DNA from 2 places in the Actinoplanes sp. NPDC051475 genome. Region 2 is predicted to be linked to the other one. Evidence: predicted binding sites of a transcription regulator. Region 2 holds the regulator's gene; the other holds the start of a gene.
The links. Region 2 encodes HrcA, which represses chaperone genes, less so after heat shock. Its sites were predicted from a motif close to GGTTNGCACNCTCNNNNNGAGNGTGCNAACC; they were not measured.

Region 1: groL (chaperonin GroEL) is a predicted target of HrcA. The motif match lies at 3,575-3,605, and genes of this name have one in related genera.

Annotation. Positions count from the first base shown of each region.
Region 1 covers NZ_JBFAZZ010000010.1:25,823-34,951, reverse strand. The annotation lists gene AB0368_RS20925 (winged helix-turn-helix transcriptional regulator) at 1-399, opposite strand, end outside; gene AB0368_RS20920 (MFS transporter) at 455-1,687, shown strand; gene groL (chaperonin GroEL) at 1,755-3,377, opposite strand; gene AB0368_RS20910 (bifunctional glycosyltransferase family 2 protein/CDP-glycerol:glycerophosphate glycerophosphotransferase) at 3,964-7,608, shown strand; gene AB0368_RS20905 (GNAT family N-acetyltransferase) at 7,707-8,252, shown strand; gene AB0368_RS20900 (hypothetical protein) at 8,249-8,752, shown strand; gene thrC (threonine synthase) at 9,018-9,129, opposite strand, start outside.
Region 2 covers NZ_JBFAZZ010000012.1:231,645-240,773, forward strand. The annotation lists gene AB0368_RS24945 (ABC transporter ATP-binding protein) at 1-745, opposite strand, end outside; gene AB0368_RS24950 (iron chelate uptake ABC transporter family permease subunit) at 780-1,823, opposite strand; gene AB0368_RS24955 (iron chelate uptake ABC transporter family permease subunit) at 1,820-2,875, opposite strand; gene AB0368_RS24960 (hypothetical protein) at 3,039-3,455, shown strand; gene AB0368_RS24965 (16S rRNA (uracil(1498)-N(3))-methyltransferase) at 3,553-4,287, opposite strand; gene dnaJ (molecular chaperone DnaJ) at 4,290-5,435, opposite strand; gene hrcA (heat-inducible transcriptional repressor HrcA) at 5,497-6,519, opposite strand; gene AB0368_RS24980 (DUF4870 domain-containing protein) at 6,730-7,461, shown strand; gene hemW (radical SAM family heme chaperone HemW) at 7,540-8,739, opposite strand; gene AB0368_RS24990 (enoyl-CoA hydratase-related protein) at 8,776-9,129, shown strand, end outside.

The DNA of each region.
Region 1 (9,129 bases), on a different contig from region 2:
CGGAATACGGTGGCCGACCAGACCGTGCACCCGGTGCGCCTCGGCGGAGGTGGCGGCCGAGGTCGCGGTCAGCGAGCCGTCGCCCATCACGTGGCGGGTGCCCCAGTCCTGCAGCGCGATGAGCACCGGCAGCAGGCCCTCGCCCTTGGCGGTCAGCAGGTAGTCGTAGCGGGGCGGGCGCTGCGAATAAGCCTCCCGCCGGAGCACGCCGTGCTCGACGAGGCTGCCGAGGCGCTCAGTGAGGGCGCGGCGGCTCATGCCCAGCTCCCGCTGCAGCGCGTCGAAGCGGGTCAGGCCGCCGGCGATGTCGCGCACGAGCAGGAAGGTCCACCAGTCGGCGAGCACGCCGAGCGCCTGCGCGATGCCGCAGTCGGCATCAACCAGTTCGACGCGTCGCACGCTCTTCACTATAGTCCGTTTCAGATTGGAACTGACTCGAACGGGGGCGAGGACCATGAGCGTCTTCTGGCGGTGGTGGTCGGCCGGCACGACCAGCGGCCTCGGTTCGGCCGTCGGTGGCGTGGCCCTGCCGCTGACGGCGCTCGCGGTCCTCGATGCGACCCCGTTCGAGATGGGCCTGATCGCCGCCGCCCGCTACGCCGCGTGGATCGTCATCGGGCTCCCGGCCGGGGTGATCGTCCAGCGCCTGCCGTTGCGGGGCACGCAGGTCGGCGCGGATCTGGCCCGGGCGGCCGCGGTGGCCTCGATCCCGCTGGCCTGGTGGGCCGGGCGGCTCACGGTCGCCCACCTGGTGGTCACCGCGCTCGTGATCAGCTTCGCCAACGTGCTCTTCGACGTGGCCAACGCGACCTTCCTGCCGGAGATCGTGGGCCGCGACCAGCTCCAGTCCCGCAACAGCCTGACCTCCGGTACGCACGCCGCCACCGAGCTGGGCGGCCCGTCCGTCGGCGGCGTCATCGTGCAGGTGCTCGGCGCCGTACCGACGTTGCTCGTCGACGCCGTCAGCTACCTGCTCTCCGCCGCCCTGCTGAGGACGCTCCCGGCCCGCCGGGCGGCCGAACCGGCCCGGGGAGCGCCGATGGGCGAGATGATCCGCGAGGGCTTCGCGTACGTCGTCCGCCACCCCGCGATGGGACCCGGCATGTGGGCGGCCACCGCGGTCAACTTCGTCTGCGGCGCCCAGCTCGCCCTGTACCCGCTCTACCTCGTCCGGGACCTGCACGCGGCTCCGGGACTCGTCGGCGTGCTGCTCGCCGCGGACGGTGTCGGCACGCTCATCGGCGCCGCGCTGACCACCCGTTTCACGGACGCCGTCGGCACCGCACGCGGCCTGATCGTCAGCGGCTTCGTCGCGGCGGCCGGCGCCCTCGTGGTGCCGTGGGGTGCCGGGCACACGGCGTACGCGACCTTCGTGCTCGGGAATCTGGCCTTCGCGGCGGGGGTGGTGGTGCTGAGCGTGACCACCCGCACGTACCGCCAGACTGCCAGCCCGCCGGAGTTGCTGAGCCGCGTCATGGCCACGGTCCGGTTCGTCTCCTGGGGCGCGATCCCGGTCGGCGGCCTGGTGGCGGGCACGCTGGCCGGCCCCTTCGGGGCACGGGCGACCCTGGTGGTGCTCGGCGCGGTGACCGTCTGCGCGCCGTTGGCCTGGCTGCTTTCACCGGTGCGCGGACAGCGCGACCTCGTCGATGTGGCCGTACCGGAACGGGAGGCGGCGGTTCGGTAGCACCCCGCCCATGAGAAAGCGGGCCGCCCCCGAGGGGACCGGCCCGCTTACCTGTGCAGCTGTGGACTCAGAAGTCCATGTCTCCGCCGCCCGGGCCACCGGCCGGGGCCGGGGACTTCTCGGGCTTGTCCGCCACGACCGCCTCGGTCGTGAGGAACAGCGCGGCGATCGACGCGGCGTTCTGCAGCGCCGAGCGGGTGACCTTGGCCGGGTCGATGATGCCCGCGGCCAGCAGGTCGACGTACTCGCCGTTCGCGGCGTTGAGGCCCCAACCGGACTCGAGGTTGCGGACCTTCTCCACCACGACGCCGCCCTCGAGGCCGGCGTTCACGGCGATCTGACGCAGCGGGGCGTCGAGCGCGACCTTGACGATGTTGGCACCGGTGGCCTCGTCGCCGGCCAGGTCGAGCTTGTCGAACGCGGTCTTGCCGGCCTGCACGAGCGCCACGCCACCGCCGGGCACGATGCCCTCCTCGACGGCCGCCTTCGCGTTGCGAACGGCGTCCTCGATGCGGTGCTTGCGCTCCTTGAGCTCGACCTCGGTGGCCGCGCCGACCTTGATGACCGCCACGCCGCCGGCCAGCTTGGCCAGGCGCTCCTGCAGCTTCTCGCGGTCGTAGTCGGAGTCCGACTTCTCGATCTCGGCGCGGATCTGGTTGACCCGGCCCTGGATCTGCTCGGCGTCGCCGGCACCGTCGACGATCGTCGTCTCGTCCTTGGTGATGACGACCTTGCGGGCCTGGCCCAGCAGGCTCAGGTCGGCGGCGTCGAGCTTGAGGCCGACCTCCTCGCTGATGACCGTGCCGCCGGTGAGGATGGCGATGTCGTCCAGCATGGCCTTGCGGCGGTCACCGAAGCCCGGGGCCTTGACGGCGACGGACTTGAAGGTGCCACGGACCTTGTTGACGACCAGGGTCGCCAGGGCCTCGCCCTCGACGTCCTCGGCGATGATGATGAGCGGCTTGCCGCCCTGCATGACCTTCTCGAGGACCGGCAGCAGGTCCTTGACCGCGGAGATCTTGCTGTTCGCGATGAGGATGTAGGGGTCGTCGAAGACGGCCTCCATGCGCTCGGCGTCGGTCATGAAGTACGCCGAGATGTAGCCCTTGTCGAAGCGCATACCCTCGGTGAGCTCCAGCTCGAGACCGAAGGTGTTGCTCTCCTCGACGGTGATGACGCCTTCCTTGCCGACCTTGTCCATGGCCTCGGCGATGATCTCGCCGACCGTGGAGTCACCGGCCGAGATGGAGGCGGTGGAGGCGATCTGCTCCTTGGTCTCCACGTCCTTGGCGAGCTGCGAGAGGCCCTCGGAGACGCTCGCGACGGCGGCCTCGATGCCCCGCTTCAGGGCCATCGGGTTCGCACCGGCCGCGACGTTGCGCAGACCCTCACGGACCAGCGCCTGGGCGAGGACGGTCGCCGTCGTCGTGCCGTCACCGGCGACGTCGTCGGTCTTCTTGGCGACCTCCTTGACCAGCTCGGCGCCGATCTTCTCGTAGGGGTCCTCGAGCTCGATCTCCTTGGCGATCGACACACCATCGTTGGTGATGGTGGGAGCGCCCCACTTCTTCTCGAGCACGACGTTGCGGCCCTTGGGGCCGAGCGTCACCTTGACGGCGTCGGCGAGCTGGTTCATGCCCCGCTCGAGGCCGCGACGAGCTTCCTCGTCGAATGCGATGATCTTGGCCATACGGCTGTGTCCTCCTGGACATTCGCGGTGCCGGGCCTCCTCGGCCCCGCCCTCCGCACGGTGCGGAACACTGCGGACGTCACCACCTGGCGATGTGACGTCCTCAGGTCGAGCCGGATAGCCCGCGACGACCGGTCCCGTGCCCCGGCGCCGATGGCGGCACCGTGGCCGCGACCCCACCGTCCCGACCTGTTTGTAGCTGGCACTCACGCCTCGCGAGTGCCAATGACTTGTTTAGCACTCTGGTGGGTCGAGTGCAAGGACAACGGTCATGTCCCGGGGGCGTGCGCAAACGCCTCGTTGATCACGATGGGTGAACCATTCCCGGTCTCAGCAGGAAGGCGTTCCGCGCTCCGGCCGCGATCACCTCGCCCCGTGCTGAACCGATGGGGCCGGGAGCCACGTAGTACGCATGGTCAAGGTTCGGTGAACACGTCCGCGATGCGTTCTTTGACCTGATCCATCCGGACAGATCGATGCTGGATTTCGCATTGCAGCAGGTTGGCGCCGCCTGAGATATGCGGGAGCGGCTCGCGCCGCACGACTACAGGCGATCCGGTGCTGACCGGATGGAGGAGTGAGCGCAGTGAACAACCGTATCGTCGTAGCGCCCGAGCGCGCACAGGTGCGGGAGCCGGACTGCCAGCAGATACCGGCGCAACGATCACCCAGCGTCACCGTTCCCGCAACGGACTCCCCGAGGCGCCCGGCTGCCGGCACCAAGCCCCTGATCAGCGTCATCGTCCCGGCCCACGACGTCGAGGCGTACCTCGGAGAGTGCCTCGCGTCACTCGCCGGGCAGACGTACCCCGCCATCGAGGTCGTCGTCGTGAACGACGGATCGCAGGACGCCACCGGGGCGATCGCCGACGACTGGGCTCGCAAGGACTCCCGCTTCCGGGTCCTCCACCAGAGCGAGGGCGGCCCCGGCCAGGCTCGCAACGCCGGCATCGCGATCGCCCGCGGCACCTTCCTGGCGTTCGCCGACGGCGACGACGTCGTCCCGCCGTACGCGTACGAGATGTTGCTGACCACCCTGGAGCAGACCGGCTCCGACTTCGCCTGCGGCGCGGTACGGGCGCTGACCTCCAAGGGCGCGAAGGCCTCGCGGCTGCACGCGTCGGTCTTCACCAAGACCGTGCTGCGCACCCACGTCAGCAAGCAGCACACCCTGCTCAAGGACCGTACGGTCTGGAACAAGATCTACCGTCGCCGGTTCTGGGACCAGCACGGCCTGACCTTCCCCGAGGGCGTCGTCTTCGAGGACGTCCCGGTCGCGCTGATCGCCCACGCGATGGCCAAGTCGGTCGACGTGGTGGACGTACCGGTCTACTACTGGCGCAAGCGGGAGGGCGGCCAGAAGTCGATCACCCAGCGGAGGACCGACTGGAAGACCACGGCCGACCGGCTCAGCGCGGTCAACCGGGTCAGCCGGTTCCTCGCCGAGCACCAGCAGGGCGAGGTCAAGCGGTCGTACGACGAGAACGTGCTGGTCGACGACTTCGCCCTCGTGCTCCGTGCGCTGCCCGACGCCGACCCCGAGTTCCAGGCGTCGTTCCTGCGTGAGGTCAACCTCTTCCTCGCCGGCGTCCGGCCCGGCACGGTCGAGAGCCTGCCCCCCAAGTACGCGGTCGTGTGGCACCTCGTCCGCCAGAACAAGCTTCCCGAGGCCATCGAAGTGCTGCTCGCCAGCCGGCCCGGCATGCCGATCGCCAGCCGGAACGAGGGCAGCAAGCGGTACGCCGAACTGCCCTTCCTCGACGACCCGGCGGTGGGCGTCCCGCGCGGGCTGTACGCCATGGGCAAGCCGGCGGTCCGCAGCCAGATCACCGAGCTCGGCTGGCGCGACGGCAAGCTCGTGATCCGCGGGTACGCGTACATCGACGGCACCGCCGCCAAGTCCCGCTGGACCTCCGCCCGCATCGTCCGGCTCCGCGAGCTCACGACGGGCCGCACCATCACCATGCCCGCCGTCCCGCGCCGCGAGCCGGAGGCGACCGCCACGTCCAGCCACGGCGACAAGTCGTACGACTGGTCCGGCTTCGAGGTCACGATCGACCCGGCGACGCTGCGGTCCGGCGGCCGGTGGGAGAAGAGCCGCTGGCAGATCGCCGTCGGCATCATCGCGGGCACCAAGCTGCGCAAGGGCCGGCTCAAGGTAGGCCCGGACCCCACCCGGTTGCGCCTCGCACCGCAGCACCTCGACGCCACCACGCAGCTCACTCCCGTGGCCGAGGGGCTGTACATCCTTCTGCGCGTCGACAAGGTGACCGCCAGGACGACGGCCATCGCGTTCGAGGACGACAAGCTGGTCATCGACGGTGTCGTCACCGGCCCGGAGCCCAGCGCCGGCCGGCTGCGCCTGTGCCGGGTCCCCGACGTGGCGGAGGCGTCCACGGCCGTCGAGTTCGGCGAGACCCGCAACGACACGACGCCCTTCCGCGCGACGGTGTCGTTGAAGCCCCTGTTCGAGCACGCCGGCCCGGCCGTCATGCCGCCGCCCGGCGGCACGATGGACCGCTGGCGCATCCAGCTGGGGTTCCACAGCGGCGGCCGGCAGTCGGTGCACCTGATCAGCGACGACCTGCCCGCGGCCCGGTCCGGCATGTTCGGGCGGCACGTCTTCGTCCGGCGTACGGCGGCCGGTTTCCTGTGGCTGTGCTCCCGCGCCCCCGGACCGGTGGCCGACTCCGCGGAGTGGCGCCCGGACGGCACCCTCGTGCTCACCGGCGACTTCGACCCGGCCGAGGGCGTACCGGAGATCACGCTGCGGATGCAGACCGCCGCCGAGGAGCAGGCGCTCGCGGTGACCACCGACGGCGACCGCTGGACCGCGCGGCTCAACCCCAGCAGGGTCGACTCCTGGGGCGGCTTCGTCGAGCTGCGCCCGGGCCTGTGGGACATCCTGGCCGGCCACCGCGCGAGTGGCCGGGTGACCAACCTCGTCGTGGCCGACGACGTCCGCGCGATCTGCCCGGCGCAGTCCCCCGACCAGCGCCGCGAGTACGCGCTGGAGCTGGCCGAGGGCGACTTCGTCGCGCTGCGGGCGGGACCGGTGCTGCAGGTGGACGAGCGCGGCGCGTACGCCCGCACCCACCTGCGAGTAAAGCGCACCGCCGCGCTGCGCCGCTCCCCGCTGCGAGAGGCCGTGCTCTTCGAGAGCTTCGGCGGCCGGCAGTTCTCGGACAGCCCCCGGGCGATCCACGAGGAACTGATCCGCCGCGGCCTGCCGTTCGAGGCGCAGTACCTGACGGTCCGCGACGGCCAGGCGGCCACGCCGGAGACGCTGACCACCGCCCGCCTCGGCGGCACCGAGTGGTACGACGCGCTCGCGACCTGCCGCTACATCGTCACCAACTCGCACCTGCCGGACTGGTTCGAGCGCCGCCCGGGCCAGGTCGTGGTGCAGACCTGGCACGGCACCCCGCTCAAGCGCATCGGATTCGACGCGACCGACATCCGGCACGCGGACCGCAAGTATCTGCGGCGGATCGAGAAGGAGGCACCCCACTGGTCGTTCCTGGTGTCGCCCAACCGCTTCAGCACGCCGATCCTCCAGCGGGCCTTCCGGTACGAGGGCGAAATGCTGGAGTCCGGTTACCCCCGCAACGACGTCCTGTTCCGCTCCGACCCTGCAGCCACCGCGGCCATCCGGCGGCGCCTGGGCCTGCCCGACGGCAAGCGGGTCGTCCTGTACGCCCCCACGTGGCGCGACGACGAGTTCTACGGTCAGGGCCGCTACAAGATGTCGATGCAGCTCGACGTGGCGGCCGCCCGGCGCCTGCTCGGCGACGACCACGTGCTGCTGGTACGCCGCCACCCCACCGTCGTCGACCCCGTTCCGGACGACGGCTCGGGCTTCGTCCGGGACGTGTCGACGTACCCGGACATGGCCGACCTGCTCTCGGTCGCCGACGTGCTGGTCACGGACTACTCCTCGGCGATGGTCGACTTCGCCAACACCGGGCGCCCGATCCTGCTGTTCACGTACGACCTGGAGCACTACCGCGACAAGCTCCGCGGCTTCTACTTCGACTTCGAGAAGGAGGGCCCGAGCCCGCTGCTGATGACGTCGGAGGAGTTGATCAAGTCGCTGGCCGAGCTCGCGGCGGACCCGAACCTGTATGCCGACCAGCGCCGGGCATTCCAGGCGCGCTTCTGCGACCTGGACGACGGCACCGCGACGAAGCGGGTCGTCGACCGGATGCTGGAGCTCGGCGCCCGGAGCTGACCGGCCTCCGGGCCTGACCGGTTCCCCCGGGCGGGGCCGCCGGTCCCAAAAGCGGCATCCGGGTTGCCTCGCCCGCCACCAGCGGGTAGGCAGGCAGCATGACCAGCACGTTGGCGCCCACCCTCACCGTGCATCGGGTGACGCCGGAGGACGCCGCGAGGATGCGCGCGTTGCGGCTCGAGATGCTGGCCGACAGCCCCCTCGCCTTCCTGGAGACGCTGGCGCAGGCCGCGGCTCGCCCGCACGCGGACTACCGGCGCCGGATCGTGCAGGCATCGGCGGGCGGCCAGCTCGCCCAGTTCGTGGCCGACCCGGGAGGCGGACCGGGCGGACCGGGCCGGGGCGGTCGGCTGATCGGTCATGCGGGCGGCACGGTGCTGCCCGAGGAGTCCGCCGCCACCGTGGTCTTCGCGGTCTACATCACGCCGGCGCACCGCGGCCGGGGCGTTCTCGCGTCGCTGATGGACGCCGTCGCCGAGTGGTCGCTGTCGCTGAGCCGACGCGAGCTGATGCTGGAGGTCGTCGTCGGCAACGATCGGGCGGTCCGCGCCTACGAGCGGCTGGGTTTCGAGGACACCGGGGTGCGGGTCCCCCACCCGGTCCTGCCGGGACTCCAAGAGCTCCAGATGCGCCGCCGCGCATGACGACCGATCCGGGGGAGACGAGGCCGCCGTTGCGGCGGTGGCCGCTGGCCCGGTCCGTGCTGACCGCGGCCAACGGCACGACGCTGGTCGGCCTGGGGGTCGCCGTCCTCACCGGCGCGAAGCTCCGCCGCGGCCGGCACGGCATCCTCGTCGCGGAGGGCTACCGCCGGAAGGTGCCGCCGGCGACCTGCTTCACGGTCGGTTCCGTCATCATCACCCGGCGATCGGCTGAGTGGCTGCTCCACGAGTCGCGCGCGGACCTGCTGGCGCACGAGAGCCGGCACGCGGGCCAGTACGCCGTCCTCGGCCCGCTGTTCTGGCCGGCCTACTGGGCGGCCTCCGGCTATTCGTGGCTGATGACCGGCTCGTTCGGCAGCCGCAACGTCTTCGAGCGGCACGCGGGCCTCGACAAGGGCGGCTACGCCGTGGCACCGCTGCGCCGCTGGGCGCGCAGGTTCCGACGCGGCCCGGGCGACGGGACGCAAACCGGCGAGAACTGAGCCGGGCCCGGCGCGGACCGGCGAACCGGCCCGGACCAGGCCCGGGAAGTTGGTCGGGAGGACACGCGCACAGCGCCTCCGGCACTGGGTCGTTGGGCCCCGGAGAGATTGTCGCCAAGCTCGAAGGTGGGGCCATGCTCCAAAATTAGGAACTCGTACGGCGTCGCGTCCTCCCGCGTAGAGCATCCTGCCGATCCCGAGATCCTCGCGCAAGTCCTCAGGCGGAGGAATTCTCGACGTTGGGCAGGAGGTCGACCACGGAGAGTTATCCCAGCAGGCCCGCTTCGCGAGCGCCCTTCAGGGACGGCTTGATGTGGTGGGTCGGGCCGACGAGGCCGGCGACCGCGTCGATCGTCTTCAGGCCCTCGCCCGTGTTG
Region 2 (9,129 bases):
GGGGGATCACGAGCGGGGTGTGCGTCTCGGGGTCGTCGATGATGCGGCACCCCAGCCCGAAGACGGTCGCCACCAGCTCGGCGGTCAGCACGCGCCGCGGGTCGCCCTGGGCCACCACCTCGCCGGCCTTCATCACCACGAGGTGATCGGCGTAGCGGGCGGCCTGGTTCAGGTCGTGCAGCACCGCGACCATGGTGGTGCCCTGCTCGCGGTTGAGCCGTACGCAAAGCTCCAGCAGCTCGATCTGGTGCGCGATGTCCAGGAACGTGGTCGGCTCGTCGAGCAGCACGATCGGCGTCTGCTGCGCGAGCACCATGGCCACCCAGACGCGCTGGCGCTGCCCGCCGGAGAGCGTGTCGACCAGCTCGCCGGAGAGCTCGGTCACGCCGGTCGCGGCCATCGCGGCGACGACCGCGGCCTCGTCGGCGGGCGACCACTGCCGGATCAGCTTCTGGTGCGGGAACCGGCCCCGGGCCACCAGCTCGGCCACGGTGATGCCGTCCGGGGCGATCGACGACTGCGGCAGCAGCCCGAGCCGCCGGGCGACCTCCTTGGCCGGGCGCCCGTGGATGTCCGCGCCGTCCAGGAGCACCTCGCCGGAAGTCGGCTTGAGCAGCCGCGCCAGCGCCCGCAGCAGCGTGGACTTGCCGCACGCGTTGGGGCCGATGATCGCGGTGAACCGGCCCGCCGGCACCTCCAGGTCGAGATGCTCGGAGATGATTCTGCGGTCATAGCCGACCGTGATGTCGCGCGCCGCGAGCAGGCTCACGATGGTCCCCTCACCGACGGGCCTGGCGGACCAGCAGCCAGACGAAGTAGATACCGCCCACCGACACGGTCACCACGCCGACCGGCAGCTGGGTGGGTGCGAAGGCACGCTGGGCGAGCCAGTCGCTGAGCATGAGCAGGAAGGCGCCCATCGCCGCGGCCGGGGCCAGGGCGATGCCGGGCGCGCGGGTCAGCCGCTGCGCAAGCTGGGGAGCGGCGAGCGCGACGAAGGAGATCGGTCCGGCGGCCGCGGTCGCCACCGCGGTCAGGGCAACCCCGATGACCAGGTACGCCAAGCGCACCGGCTCCACCCGTACACCCAGAGCAGCCGCCGCGTCCTCACCCATCTCGAGCAGTCCCAGGCGGGGCCCGTACGCGAGAAGCCCCAGGACGAGCGCACCCACCGTGACAACGACCGGGGTGACCTGCGCCCACCCGAGCCCGTTGAGGGTCCCCTGCCCCCACAGCGCCGCGGCGTAGGCGGCCTGCAGGTCCACCTTGATGATGAACCACTGGTTGGCGGAGCTGAGCATGGCGCTGACGGCGATGCCGACGACGATCAGCCGGAAGCCCTGGACGCCGCGCCGGAACGCCAGCAGGTACACGAGCGTGGCGGTGACGAGGCCCCCGGCCAGCGCCCCGGCGGCGGTGAGGAAGTAGCCGTTACCCACGAAGACGATGACGATCAGCACCCCGGTGTACGCGCCGGTGGTGAAGCCGATCACGTCCGGGCTGCCCAGCGGATTGCGGGTCAGCGCCTGGAAGATCGCGCCGGCCAGGCCCAGCGCCGCCCCGATGACCAGGGCGAGCAGGACCCGCGGCAGCCGCCACTCGACCACCACCAGGCGGGCGGCCCGGGTGCCGTCGCCCGCCAGCGCCTGCACCACCTGGCCGGGGGTGAGCGTGAATTCCCCCGTACCCAGAGCCAGGACCGCGATCGCGAGCGCTCCCGCCGTCAGCAGCAGGCAGATGAGCGCGGGCCTGACGGCCAGGCGGCCGCTCACGTGCCGCCCGGCCCGCACGGTGAGGACCCGGCGTCCGAAGTCGACGCTCACAGGCCGCTCACCCGCCGCCGGCGCACCCACCAGATCAGCACCGGGGCGCCGACGAACGCGGTGACCACGCCCACCCGCAGCTCACCCGGGCGCACGACGAGCCGCCCGACGATGTCGGCCAGCAGCAGCAGGACCGGCCCCAGCACGACGGTGTAGAGGAAGATCCAGCGCTGGTCCGGCCCGACGATCCAGCGCACGATGTGCGGCACCATCAGGCCGACGAAGCCGATCGGCCCGACCGCGGCGGTGGCGGCGCCGGCGAGCAGCATCACCGACACGGTCGCCAGGACCCGGGTACGCCCGATGCCGGCACCCAGCGTCCGGGCCAGGTCGTCGCCGAGCGCCACGGCGTTCAGCGAGCGCGCCACGATCAGCGCGAGCACCGTACCGGCGAGGACGAACGGCAGGATGGTGGTGGCCACGTCCACGGGCCGCCCGGCCAGCGAGCCGATGTCCCAGAAGCGCAGGTAGTCGAAGGCCCGCGGGCGTACCAGCCGGATGCCGCCGGAGATGCCGTCCATCACCGCGCCGAGCGCGACGCCGGCCAGGGTCAGGCGTACGGGGGTGGCACCGGCCCGGCCGGCGGACCCGAGCAGGTAGACCAGGGTGAGCGCGAAGGCGACCCCGGCGAAGCCGAACCACATGTACTGCGACAGGTCGGTGCGGCCCAGCACGCCGACCGCGAAGACCACGAACAGGCCGGCGCCCGAGTTGACGCCGAGGATCTGGGTGTCGGCGAGCGGATTGCGGGTCACCGCCTGGATGACCGCCCCGGACAGTCCGAAAGCGACACCCGCCAACAACCCCACGACGGTACGAGGTAAGCGCAGGTCCCGGACCACGGACTGGTCATCGGTGTCGGTGTAGTGGAAGAACGCGTCCCACACCGTGTGCGGCGAGACGGTACGGGTGCCCACCGCGATGCTGAGCAGGCAGACGAAGGCCAGCACGGCCACGCAGACCAGCAGTCCGAGGCCCCGGTGCGCCTGGGTGGCCGCGACGCCGGCAGCCGGCCTCGGACGCGCGGGCGCCGGCGTACGCGTCAGGACCATGCCGGAAGCTTAGGCTAGCCTTTCCTATCAGTCAGCAGGCGGTCCCGCTCCCGGGGGACCGGCGGCCACGGCATCGAGGGTTGCAATCGGTACCCCGGTACACGCTTACCGTCGGGTGGACGGCGCCGGAGCGGCGCCGAACTCCCTGGTGAAGGAGCCTGTGATGCCGATCGACATCCCCGATGCGTGCACTCTGCCGACGGCCGAGTCCGACGACCTTTTCGTCACGGCGGTACACGGCGTCGAGCGGTCGCCGCGACCCACGCCCGGACGTCTGACCGGCCATCAGCCCACCAGCCGCGGCCACCGCCACGTGCCGGCGGTCGACACCCTGCCGCCGACCCGGAGCAAGATCACCGCAGGCCTCGCCGCCCTCGCGTGCGCCGCCTGCTGCGCCATCCCGCTGCTCATCGCCGCGGGCGTCGTCACCGGCGCAGGCGCGGCCGTCCTCAAGCACACGCTCCTCGCCGTGGCCGCCGGCCTCGCCGTCGCAGCGCTGGGCATGTGGTGGCTGCACCGCCGGCGCAGCGCTCGACGCATCGCGGCGGCCGGCACCGGGTGCGGGTGCGGCTGCGGATGACCGCCACGTGGTGCGGCACCGGCACTCGGTGCCGCGCCACGCCCATGACCGTCACCAGCGGCCGCGGTCGCCAGGGCGTGAACGACCGACGGCCGGCTTACCAGCGCTCGAGCTCCGCGGAGAGCACGGCGAGCGCGGCCACCCCGGCCGTGGAGGTGCGCAGGACCGAGTCGCCGAGCCGGACCGGGTGCGCCCCGGCCGCGACGAAGGCGCCGAGCTCCTGGTCGCTGATGCCGCCCTCCGGGCCCACCACCAGCACGATCTCCCCCGCCGCCGGCAGCTTCGCCCGGGTGAGCCGGTCCGTCGCCTCCTCGTGGAGCACGAACGCCACCGCCGCCGACGCCAGCCGGGCGGCGGCCTGCTTGGTGGACACGTCGGGGTCCCCGGAGACCGCCGGCAGCCAGGGGCGGCGCGCCTGCTTGGCCGCCTCGCGGGCGGTGGAGACCCACTTCTCCCGGGCCCGTACGCCCCGGTCGCCGCGCCACTGGGCCACCGATCGCGACGCTCCCCACGGGACGATCTCGTCGACGCCGATCTCGGTCATCGCCTGCACGGCCAGCTCGCCGCGGTCACCCTTGGCGATGCCCTGCACCACGACCAGCCGCGGGTCCGGGGCGGGCACGAACGATCGCTCGCCCACCGCGACGTCGACGCTGCCGCGGCCGACGGCCGTGACCTCCGCCCGGACCGACCCGCCCCGGCCGTCGGCGAGGATGAGCGCCTCGCCGGGCTTCAGGCGCTGGACGTCCGCAGCGTGGTGGCCCTCCCGGCCGGCCAGCGTGTACCGGGCGGAGACGGGAAGGTCGTCGACGAGGAACAGCGGCGCGGACACGGTCAGTGGCCGTTGAACGCGTCCCGCATGCGCGAGAAGAACCCGCCCTGCTTGCTGAGCTCGGCCACGTCCTCGCCGCGGGTCTTGGCGAAGTCGCGCAGCATCCGCTCCTGGTCGGGGGTCAGCTTGGTGGGGGTCTTCACGTCCAGGTGCACGAAGAGGTCACCGCGCCCCTGACCGCGCAGGTGGGGCACGCCCTTGCCGCGCACCCGCAGCGTGGACGCCGGCTGGGTGCCGGCCTTGACCTCGATGTTCTCCTCGGAGTCGAGGGTCTTGATGGTCAGCCGGGTGCCCAGGGCCGCCGCCGTCATCGGCAGGGTGACCCGGCAGTGCAGGTCGTCGCCCTTGCGCGAGTAGACGTCGTGCGGGCGCTCGTGGATCTCCACGTACAGGTCGCCGGCCGTGCCGCCGCCGGGGCCGACCTCGCCCTGCTGGGCCAGGCGGATGCGCATGCCGTCCTCGACGCCGGCCGGGATCTTCACGGTCAGCGAGCGGCGGGTCCGGATGCGGCCGTCGCCGGCGCAGGTCGGGCAGGGGTGCGGGATCACCGTGCCGTGACCCTGACAGTTCTGGCAGGGCCGCGACGAGACGACCTGGCCGAGGAAGGTGCGCTGCACCGACTGCACCTCGCCGCGTCCGCCGCAGGTCTCGCAGGTGGCCAGGTGGGTGCCGGGCGCCGTACCGGCCCCGGAGCACTGGGTGCAGAGCACGGCCGTGTCGACCGTGATCGGCGCCTCGACCCCGAACGCGGTCTCGACCAGGTCGAGCTCGAGGCGCAGGATCGCATCGGCGCCGGGCCGGGTGCGCGGGCGCGGTCCCCGGGCGCCGCCGCCGGCGGCCGTACCGAAGAAAGCGTCCATGATGTCCTGGAAGCCGACGAACGGGCCGGCGCCGCCGGGGCCGCCCGGCCCCGCACCCGCGCCGCCGCCGGGAGCCAGCGGGTCGCCGCCCAGGTCGACGATCTGCCGCTTCTGGTCGTCGGACAGGACCTCGTAGGCGGCGTTGATGTCCTTGAACTTCTCGTGCGCCTCGGGATCCGGATTGACGTCCGGGTGGTACTGACGGGCCAGCTTGCGGTAGGCGCGCTTGATCTCGTCGTCGGTGGCTTCGCGGCTGATGCCGAGAATTCCGTAGTAGTCCTTGGCCACAGGGTTTCGAGTCCTCATGTCTGCCCCGCGCTGTGCGCCGGAGACCGTCGTCGCTTTTGCGTCAGTTCTGTGCCAGCAGATCGCCAACGTAGCGTGCCACGGCACGTACGGTGGCGATCGTGCCGGGGTAGTCCATCCGGGTGGGCCCCAAGACGCCGAGCCCACCAACGATTGTCGTACCCGGTCCGTAACCGGTGCTCACCACCGACGCCGCCCGTAGATTGTCGATCTCGTTCTCGTCGCCGATGCGGACCCGGGTGGTGCTCGGCTCCACCTCGCCGATGAGCTTGAGCAGGATGACCTCCTCCTCCAGCGCCTCCAGCACCGGCCGCAGCGAGCCCTGGAAGTCCAGCACGCCGCCGCGGGTGAGGTTGGCCGTGCCGGCCAGGGCGAGACGCTCGTCGCTGCGCTCGACCAGGGTCTCCAGCAGCACGGACGCCAGGCACGCCATGGTGTTGCGCTTCTCCGGCGCCGACTCGTCGACCAGCGCCTGCACCAGCGGCGGCGTGTCGGCGAGCTTCTCCCCGGAGAGCTTCGCGTTGACCTTGCGCCGCAGGTCGAGCACGTCGTCGTTGCTGGTCGGCACCGGCAGCTCGACCAGGCGCTGCTCCACCCGGCCGGTGTCGGCGATCATCACGAGCATGAGCCGGGTGCTGGAGATCGGGACGAGCTCCAGGTGCCGTACGGCCGACCGGGAGAGGCTCGGGTACTGCACCACGGCGACCTGGCGGGTGAGCTGGGCCAGCAGGCGCACGGTGCGATGCACGACGTCGTCCAGGTCGACCGCGCCGGCGAGGAACCGCTCGATGGCCCGCCGCTCGGCCGGGCTCAGCGCCTTGACCCGCGACAGCCGGTCGACGAAGAGCCGGTAACCGGCGTCGGTGGGCACCCGCCCGGCGCTGGTGTGCGGCTGCCGGATGTAGCCCTCCTCCTCCAGCACCGCCATGTCGTTGCGCACGGTGGCCGGGGAGACCCCGAGCTGGTGCCGCTCGACCAGGGCCTTGCTGCCGACCGGCTCCTGGGTGGCCACGTAGTCCTCGACGATGGCACGGAGCACCTCGAGCTTGCGGTCATCGAGACTCATGACCCCTCCCTCCGCCTCCTGGCACTCACGGCCTCTCGACACGCACGGCCTCCTGGCACTCGCGCAACTCGAGTGCCAGTCTACGTCGCTCCGGGCCCGCACGCGATGATCGACCGGTAGTGCTGCCGCCACTTAGCCGAGTGTCTATTCTCCGACCTCACCCGGGTGTTGCTCTCGCCAGTGTCGACCTGCGGTCCTACGGTGTCAGCCATGACTGAACCGCCGCGTCCGCCCGGTGAGGGGAATCCCTCGGACCCCACCCGGCCGATCAACCCATATCCGGGCAACGACCCGGGAGCCGGATCGCCCCCGCCGCCGCCCCCCGCGTACGGCTCCCCCCAGCCCCCGACGTACGGCACCCCGCCGCCCACCTCGGGCGCCGGAGGCTACGGCCCGCCGCCCACCTCGGGTGCGGGTGGCTACGGCCCGCCGCCCACCTCGGGCGCCGGTGGCTACCCGCCGCCCGGGTCCGGCGCCGGTGGCTACCAGCCGCCGCCCGGGTCCGGAGCCCCGTACGGCGGCCCGCCGCCCGGCCAGCCCTACGGCGCCCCCGGTGCCTACGGCCAGCCCGGCTACCCGCCGCAGGGCTACGGCCAGCCCGGCGGCGACGACAAGACCTGGATTCTCGTCGCCCACTTCGGCGGCGCGGCCGGCGCCTTCCTCGGCGCCGGCTGCTCCGGCTGGATCGCCCCGCTGGTCTCGCTCCTCGCCCGGGGCAACCAGTCGCCGGTCGTCCGGGCCGAGGCGGTCAAGGCGCTGAACTTCCAGATCCTCTGGTCGATCGTCGCGATCGTCGGCTGGGTGCTCAGCTGCATCGTCGTCGGCATCTTCATCGGCATCGCGGCCTGGCTGATCGCCACGATCATCGGCGTCATCGCCGGGGTGAAGGCCAACAACAACGAGCCGTACAACTATCCGATGACGGTCTCGATGATCAAGTAACGCAGGCGGGCGGCGCCGTGCTCTCGACGGCGCCGCCCGGACTCAGCCGACCGCGCCGATCGTGCCCCGACGCGGGCTTTAGACAAGCTCGCGAATCAGCAGATCCGCAAGGAGACGACCACGGAGCGTCAGAGCCGCCCGGTCCTCCGCGTACGCCGCGGGGTCCAGCAGGCCGTCAGCCAGCGCCTGCCGGGCGCCCTCCGGCCGGGCCAGCGTCAGTGGCAACCCGTCGGCGAGGCGCAAGCGCAGCATGACCTCCTCGATCCGGCGGTCCTCCGCGCTCAGCAGCTCGCGGCCCAGGCCCGGTGAGACTCCGCCGGCCAGCCTTTTCGCGTACGCGGAAGGGTGCTTGACGTTCCACCAGCGCACCCCGCCGACGTGGCTGTGAGCGCCCGGCCCGAGTCCCCACCAGTCGCCGCCGGTCCAGTACAGGAGGTTGTGCCGGCAGCGGGCGGCGGGTGAGGTGGCCCAGTTGGAGACCTCGTACCAGGAGAAGCCGGCCGCGGTCAGGGCCTGTTCCGCGGCCAGGTAGCGGTCCGCGGCGACGTCGTCCTCCGGGTACGGCAGCTCGCCGCGCCGCATCCGCCCGGCGATCCGCGTCCCCTCCTCGACGATCAGCGAGTACGCGCTCACATGATCGACGCCGGCCTCGATGACCGCGCTGAGCGAGGCGGCGAAGTCGTCCGCGGTCTCCCCCGGCGTCCCGTAGATGAGGTCGAGGTTGACGTGGTCGAACCCGGCCTCCCGGGCCTCAGCGGCGGCCTGCGGCGCCCGCCCGGCGGTGTGCTTGCGGTCGAGGATGGCGAGCACCCCCGGCGACGCCGACTGCATGCCCAGCGAGATGCGCGTGAAGCCGGCCTTGCGCAGCGCCTGCAGCGACGCCGGGGTCACCGACTCCGGGTTCGCCTCCGTGGTGATCTCCGCGTCGGCCGTCAGCCCCCAGGTGCGGTCGATGCCCTCGAGGATCCGGCCCAGGTCGCCCGGGTCGAGCAGGGTGGGCGTGCCGCCACCGACGAACACCGTGTCGACGGGCGCCCGCACGATGCCGCCGGCCAGCTCCAGCTCGCGCAGCACCGTGCCGGCATACTCGTCCCGGCTCGCGCCCCCGCCGAGCTCGGCGGCCGTGTACGTGTTGAAGTCGCAGTAGCCGCACCGGCTCGCGCAGAACGGCACGTGGACGTAGACGCCGAAGCCGCGCGCACCCACCTCGCGCAGCGCGGACTCCGGGAGCGAACCGTCGCTGGGTACGGGCTCGCCGTCGGGAAGGGGTCCGGGCATCCGTCAAGTGTGCACCGGCCCGGTTAGGGTTCCGGCATGGCTCTCGTCCGTACCGTCACCGCCGCCGGTGTGGCCACCCTCACGCTGGACAGTCCCGCCAACCGCAACGCTCTCTCCACGCCGCTCATGCGCGAGCTGCTCGACGCCCTCGGCGCCGCCCTGACCGACGCCGCCGTCCGGGCCGTGGTGCTCTCCCATTCCGGCCCGGTGTTCTGCTCGGGGGCCGACCTGAAGGAGACCGCCGAGGCGCGGGAGAACGGCCGGGTCCCGGCCGAGCTGCTCGCCGACGTGCTCGCGGCGATCTGGGAATTCCCCAAACCCGTCGTCGCCCGGGTGGCCGGTCCGGCCCGCGCCGGCGGCCTGGGTCTCGTCGCCGCCGCCGACCTCGCG